Regions from separate parts of the Pectobacterium atrosepticum genome, predicted to be linked through region 1. Evidence: predicted binding sites of a transcription regulator. Region 1 holds the regulator's gene; each other region holds the start of a gene.
What was found. Region 1 encodes sigma-54, which starts transcription at its own class of promoters, with help from an activator protein. Its sites were predicted from a motif close to GTTGGCACANNTTTCGCTNT; they were not measured.

Region 1 (2,184 bases):
GACGCCGCGTAGAGATTGCGCGGGCGCTGGCAGCGAATCCCAAATTCATCCTGCTGGATGAACCGTTTGCGGGCGTAGACCCGATCTCCGTACTGGATATTAAAAAAATCATTGAGCATCTGCGTGACAGCGGACTTGGCGTGTTGATTACCGATCATAACGTCCGCGAAACGCTTGATGTCTGTGAACGAGCCTATATCGTGAGTCAGGGCAACCTAATCGCCCACGGTTCACCGACCGAAATTTTGGCCGATGAACAGGTGAAACGCGTCTATCTGGGCGAAGGCTTCCGACTCTGATAGGGTAATATTTTCTCTTTGCAGTACTTATGGGACGTTAGCGCGATTTATGAAGCAAGGTTTGCAACTCAGGCTTAGCCAGCAACTGGCCATGACCCCACAGCTCCAACAGGCCATCCGCCTGTTGCAACTGTCCACGCTTGAATTGCAACAGGAGATTCAACTGGCGCTAGAAAGCAATCCGTTGCTCGAACAAACGGATCAGCACGACGAAATCGAGTCATTTGAAAAGGCAGATAGCGATTCACTGGATACCGGTGAAGCCCTTGAGCAAAGGGACATGCCGGAAGAATTGCCGCTCGATGCCACCTGGGATGAGATCTACTCCGCAGGCACGCCGTCGGGCACTGGCTCTGACTATCGCGATGAAGAACTCCCTATTTATCAAGGCGAAACCACGCAAACGCTTCAGGATTACCTGATGTGGCAGGTTGAGCTGACGCCATTTTCAGACACCGACGCGGCCATTGCGACTTCTATCGTCGATGCGGTAGACAATACAGGCTACCTGACCGTGCCGCTGGGGGACATCCTCGACAGCATCGGTGACGACGACGTGACGCTGGAAGAAGTCGAAGCCGTACTTAAACGCGTGCAACGCTTCGATCCCGTTGGCGTCGCCGCCCGCGATCTGCGTGATTGTCTGCTGGTACAGCTTTCCCAATTTGACGACAGCACACCGCGTCTGGCCGAAGCTCGCCTGATCGTCAGCGATCATCTCGATCTATTAGCCAACCATGATTTCCGCAGCCTGATCCGCGTTACCCGTCTGAAAGAAGAGGTGCTGAAAGAAGCGCTAGCGCTGATCCAATCGCTCGATCCACGTCCTGGGCAGTCGATCAACACCGGTGAATCCGAATACGTGATTCCTGACGTGCTGGTGCGCAAAGTTCAGGGAATCTGGGCCGTTGAACTGAATACCGATAGCGTTCCCCGATTGCAGATTAACCAGCAATATGCTGCTCTGGGCAACAGCGTACGTAACGACAGCGACGGGCAATTTATCCGCAGCAACCTGCAAGAAGCGCGCTGGCTCATCAAGAGCCTAGAAAGCCGCAATGACACGTTGCTGAAAGTGACCCGCTGTATCGTCGAGCAACAGAAGGATTTCTTCGATCAGGGTGAAGAATTCATGAAGCCCATGGTACTGGCAGACATCGCGCAGGCGGTGGATATGCATGAATCCACTATTTCACGCGTGACGACACAGAAGTTCCTGCACAGTCCGCGCGGCATTTTTGAGCTAAAATATTTCTTCTCCAGCCACGTAAATACCGATAGCGGTGGAGAAGCCTCGTCAACGGCAATTCGCGCGTTGGTGAAGAAGCTTATTGCAGCGGAAAACCCCGTGAAGCCACTAAGCGATAGCAAGCTTACGGCACTGCTCTCCGATCAGGGCATCATCGTGGCGCGCCGTACCGTTGCAAAATACCGAGAGTCTTTATCTATCCCACCATCAAATCAGCGTAAACAACTGATTTGATCTCAACAGAGAAGGAAGACACTATGCAGCTCAACATTACCGGACACCACATCGAGATCACTGAACCACTGCGTGATTTTGTGAATGGCAAATTTGCCAAATTAGAGCAGTATTTTGACCGGATTAATCAGGTCAATGTGGTATTGAGAGTGGAAAAAGTTCAGCAAATTGCCGAGGCTACGCTCCATGTTAATGGTGGAGAGCTGCATGCAACCTCTGAAGCGGAAGATATGTACGCCGCGATAGATTTATTGATTGATAAGCTGGCGAGACAGCTCAATAAGCATAAAGATAAACTCAAGCAGCACTAATTTTCTCCTTTGCCGTTTAGCAAAGGAACAAACTCGGCCCATCTAACAGGTGGGTCGGGATCACCAGAAGTGAAAGCGTCGTTAAGTGAAA
Region 2 (2,184 bases), 960 kb from region 1:
GTCGCAACAACAGTGTTCAGGAAAGCCAGAGCGGCGACACCGTTAGCAGCACCCGCAGACCCCGCATTGAAACCAAACCAGCCGATATACAGAATCGCCGTACCAATAAACACCATCGGCAGGTTATGCGGTTTGAAGGCTTCTTTACCAAAGCCAGCACGTTTGCCCAGCAGGTAAGCACCAACCAACCCAGCAACCGCGGCGTTGATGTGAACGACCGTACCGCCAGCAAAGTCTAACGCGCCATCCATAGCCAGATAGCCACCGCCCCATACCATGTGCGTCATCGGCAGGTAGGAGAACGTCAGCCACAGCCCAACAAAAATCAGCACCGCAGAGAAACGAATACGCTCAGCGATCGCCCCGACAATCAACGCAACGGTGATACAGGCGAAGGAAGCCTGATAAGCCACATGCACAAACTGATAGTAGGTACCGCTGATGGACTCAATCCCGATGCCTTTCAGCATAAACGTACTGAAACCACCGAAGAAGGCGTTACCTTCACTGAAGGCCAGGCTATATCCGTAAACCACCCACAAGATACAGACCATCGCGAACGTTACACTCACCTGCGTCATCATGGACAGTACGTTCTTCGAACGGATCAGGCCGCCATAAAACAGTGCGATGCCTGGTATAGTCATAAAAAGTACCAACACGGTACAAATCATAATAAAAGCGTTATCCGCTTTATCAATTGTCGGTGTCGCAGCCATTGCCCAGGACGGGAGTAATGCCGCCACACCGAGACCTAATGAAGAGAGTAGTTTTTTCATTTTCATCCATCCCTATTTACGTATCTACGCTAGGTGTTGTTAAAGTGCGGCTTCGTCAGTTTCACCCGTACGAATACGGATAACCCTTTGCAACTCGGCGACAAAAATTTTGCCATCACCAATTTTTCCGGTGTACGCGGCTTTGCTGATGACGTCGATCACTTCGTCCAGTTGGTCGTCTGCAATCGCGATATCAATTTTTACCTTAGGTAAAAAGTTAACGCTGTATTCTGCGCCACGGTATAGCTCCGCGTGCCCTTTCTGACGACCAAATCCTTTCACCTCAGTGACGGTTAGCCCCTGGATGCCAACAGAAGATAACGCTTCACGTACATCTTCCAGCTTGAATGGTTTTATCACCACAGTAACCAGTTTCATTTATCTTCCCCCTAGCCATTACGTTCAGGCTTTCGCCCGCCACTTGTTCGATTACGTGCTCTATGAAGTAGGTCTACGTCATGATTAAAGCAAACGGTGTGCCATAAATGATTTATCTGGCATAAATCAGGAAGGAGAACGCGATTAGAGATAGAAAAGCGCAAAAAGCAAACGCGATAGGAATGGAATAATCAAGAATCCGGGGCAATAATTGCACTAAGTTGGTGCAGTAAGAGTACTTTCAGTGCAGGGCAAGTAAAAACCAGAATCACAATGCTTGCTGATGGTGCGAAGCTATACGCAGACTGTTGGTCTGCACCATATGAGGCGGTGCAGACCGTGGCATTACAGATAATCGCGTTATGCAGGGCAAGATTCCGTGCTAATGGCAGCGAGATCCTCTCCGGCCAGTTGTAATTGATACATTTGATAATAGCGGCCCTGCTGTTGCAGCAGTTGCTCGTGCGTTCCCCGCTCAACGGTTTGCCCATGATGGAGCACCATAATCGTGTCGGCCTCAACGATAGTGGAAAGCCGATGGGCGATGATAATCAAGGTCGTCTGTTCCCTGATGATGCGCAACGCCTTTTGCACCGCCTGCTCCGTGCCAGAGTCAATATTCGCAGTAGCCTCATCGAGAATCAGGATTTTAGGCGTTTGCACCAAGACCCGCGCAATCGCTAACAGCTGTTTTTGTCCGGTAGACAAGTTGTTCCCTTGCTCACCAATGCGCGTATGCAACCCTTCAGGAAAATCCCGAACCAGTTCAGCAAGCTGCACCACTTCCAGCACACGCCAGACGGCCTCTTCGCTGATATCACGTCCCAAAGTCACATTCACGAACATCGACTCCGCCAGGACAACGGGATCCTGTTGAACCATTGCCACATTTTGGCGCAAAACGGTATGAGAGAGCGTCGACAGCGGCCGGTCATCAAGCCGAATCTCACCCTCATCTGGCACGTAATACCCCATAAGTAGGCTGGCTAGCGTACTTTTCCCACTGCCGGTATGCCCCACTAAGGCG
Region 3 (2,184 bases), 950 kb from region 1:
TCCAAGTCGACATCGTTTACAGCGTGGACTACCAGGGTATCTAATCCTGTTTGCTCCCCACGCTTTCGCACCTGAGCGTCAGTCTTTGTCCAGGGGGCCGCCTTCGCCACCGGTATTCCTCCAGATCTCTACGCATTTCACCGCTACACCTGGAATTCTACCCCCCTCTACAAGACTCTAGCCTGTCAGTTTTGAATGCAGTTCCCAGGTTAAGCCCGGGGATTTCACATCCAACTTAACAGACCGCCTGCGTGCGCTTTACGCCCAGTCATTCCGATTAACGCTTGCACCCTCCGTATTACCGCGGCTGCTGGCACGGAGTTAGCCGGTGCTTCTTCTGCGGGTAACGTCAATCAGCAAGGTTATTAACCTTACTGCCTTCCTCCCCGCTGAAAGTGCTTTACAACCCGAAGGCCTTCTTCACACACGCGGCATGGCTGCATCAGGCTTGCGCCCATTGTGCAATATTCCCCACTGCTGCCTCCCGTAGGAGTCTGGACCGTGTCTCAGTTCCAGTGTGGCTGGTCATCCTCTCAGACCAGCTAGGGATCGTCGCCTAGGTGGGCCATTACCCCGCCTACTAGCTAATCCCATCTGGGCACATCTGATGGCAAGAGGCCCGAAGGTCCCCCTCTTTGGTCCGAAGACGTTATGCGGTATTAGCTACCGTTTCCAGTAGTTATCCCCCTCCATCAGGCAGTTTCCCAGACATTACTCACCCGTCCGCCGCTCGTCACCCAAAGAGCAAGCTCTTCTGTGCTACCGCTCGACTTGCATGTGTTAGGCCTGCCGCCAGCGTTCAATCTGAGCCATGATCAAACTCTTCAATTTAAGATTTGTTTGATTTGCTGAACTCGTCAGCGATGCTCAAAGAATTAGTAACTGTTCATTCGTAATGAATTTTACTGTTGTTCACTCTTCAAGACTTTTTATATCGTTTAAGATACGGTCTTGTGAGTGCCCACACAGATTGTCTGATTATATTGTTAAAGAGCAGTGCGTTGCGGCCTTAACCGCTTCGCGAGGTGGCGTACTTTACGCTTATCACCTTCAGAGTCAACGTTTATTTTAAAGCGTTTTCTCTTTTTTTATCGACCCGGTTGTGAGTCACAGCGCCGTGTCGATGGAGGCGCATTATAGGGATCCGTTTTCGTTACACAACAACTTTCTTGATCTTTTTTTCTGTTCGCGTGTTTTTCAACCCTTTCGATGAGATCTTACTCGATCCGTGTCACTTTTCAGTTGCCGCAGCCGCATATCTGTCGATATTTTGTCTATTAATGCGAATAATCAGCATGTGGCAAATAACTGCGAGGTTGTCGATGAGTGCAAAAATATTCCGTCGTTATAAGGGTATCTCTCCCGTTTTAGGCGAAAGAGTCATGGTCGATCATTCCAGTGTGGTGATTGGCAAGGTAACACTAGGCGATGATGTCGGTATCTGGCCCCTTGTCGCCATACGCGGTGATGTTAACTACATCACTATTGGTGCCAGGAGTAATATCCAGGATGGATCAGTACTTCATATCACCCACTGTTCAGAGAAAAAACCTGAAGGTAACCCACTTATTATTGGGGAAGATGTCACTGTCGGGCATAAAGCAATGCTGCACGGTTGCCAAATAGGAAGTCGAGTTCTAGTCGGAATGGGGTCAATACTCCTCGATGGAGTCGTTGTTGAGGATGATGTGATGATTGGTGCTGGTAGCTTGGTCCCGCCAGGAAAACGCTTAGAGAAGGGACATCTATACGTTGGCAGCCCAGTGAAGAAAATTCGGCCACTGACACAAGAGGAAATAGAGGGGCTGATTTACTCAGCAAATAACTATGTTCGTTGGAAAGATGAATACCTTGCTCAGGATAATGAGTAATAGCCCTCATCATCCCATTCTTCAGCAAGAATCATTTTTTCCAATTCATCTTCAAGATCCCATCGATGTACCCTGAACAGCGCCAGCCACTGTTCGGGGCTATCACCGCCATAACGGCGCTGAAGACGTTCCGCAGTTATAAGGCACTCTTGCTGAAAACCATTTACCAAAACAGGAAATCGGATCGCCATGATCTTATCATCCCAACTTTCACGATCTGGGAACTGGATCGCCTGATTCATTTAGCGAGATCCTGCTTCAGTAGATCAATCACTGGCTCCACGTCTGGCATCACACCATGCCAAAGTTTAAA

Region 2: a site for sigma-54 is predicted at 1,244-1,263, ahead of glnK (P-II family nitrogen regulator). Genes of this name have one in related genera too.
Region 3: a site for sigma-54 is predicted at 1,025-1,044, ahead of GZ59_RS19415 (gamma carbonic anhydrase family protein). Genes of this name have one in related genera too.

Annotation. Positions count from the first base shown of each region.
Region 1 covers NZ_CP009125.1:339,154-341,337, reverse strand. The annotation lists gene lptB (LPS export ABC transporter ATP-binding protein) at 1-299, shown strand, start outside; gene rpoN (RNA polymerase factor sigma-54) at 349-1,782, shown strand; gene hpf (ribosome hibernation promoting factor) at 1,806-2,093, shown strand.
Region 2 covers NZ_CP009125.1:1,296,843-1,299,026, reverse strand. The annotation lists gene amtB (ammonium transporter AmtB) at 1-779, opposite strand, end outside; gene glnK (P-II family nitrogen regulator) at 819-1,157, opposite strand; gene GZ59_RS05705 (SmdB family multidrug efflux ABC transporter permease/ATP-binding protein) at 1,518-2,184, opposite strand, start outside.
Region 3 covers NZ_CP009125.1:4,382,305-4,384,488, forward strand. The annotation lists rRNA gene GZ59_RS19410 (16S ribosomal RNA) at 1-831, opposite strand, end outside; gene GZ59_RS19415 (gamma carbonic anhydrase family protein) at 1,323-1,871, shown strand; gene GZ59_RS19420 (DUF1488 family protein) at 1,856-2,113, opposite strand; gene aroE (shikimate dehydrogenase) at 2,110-2,184, opposite strand, start outside.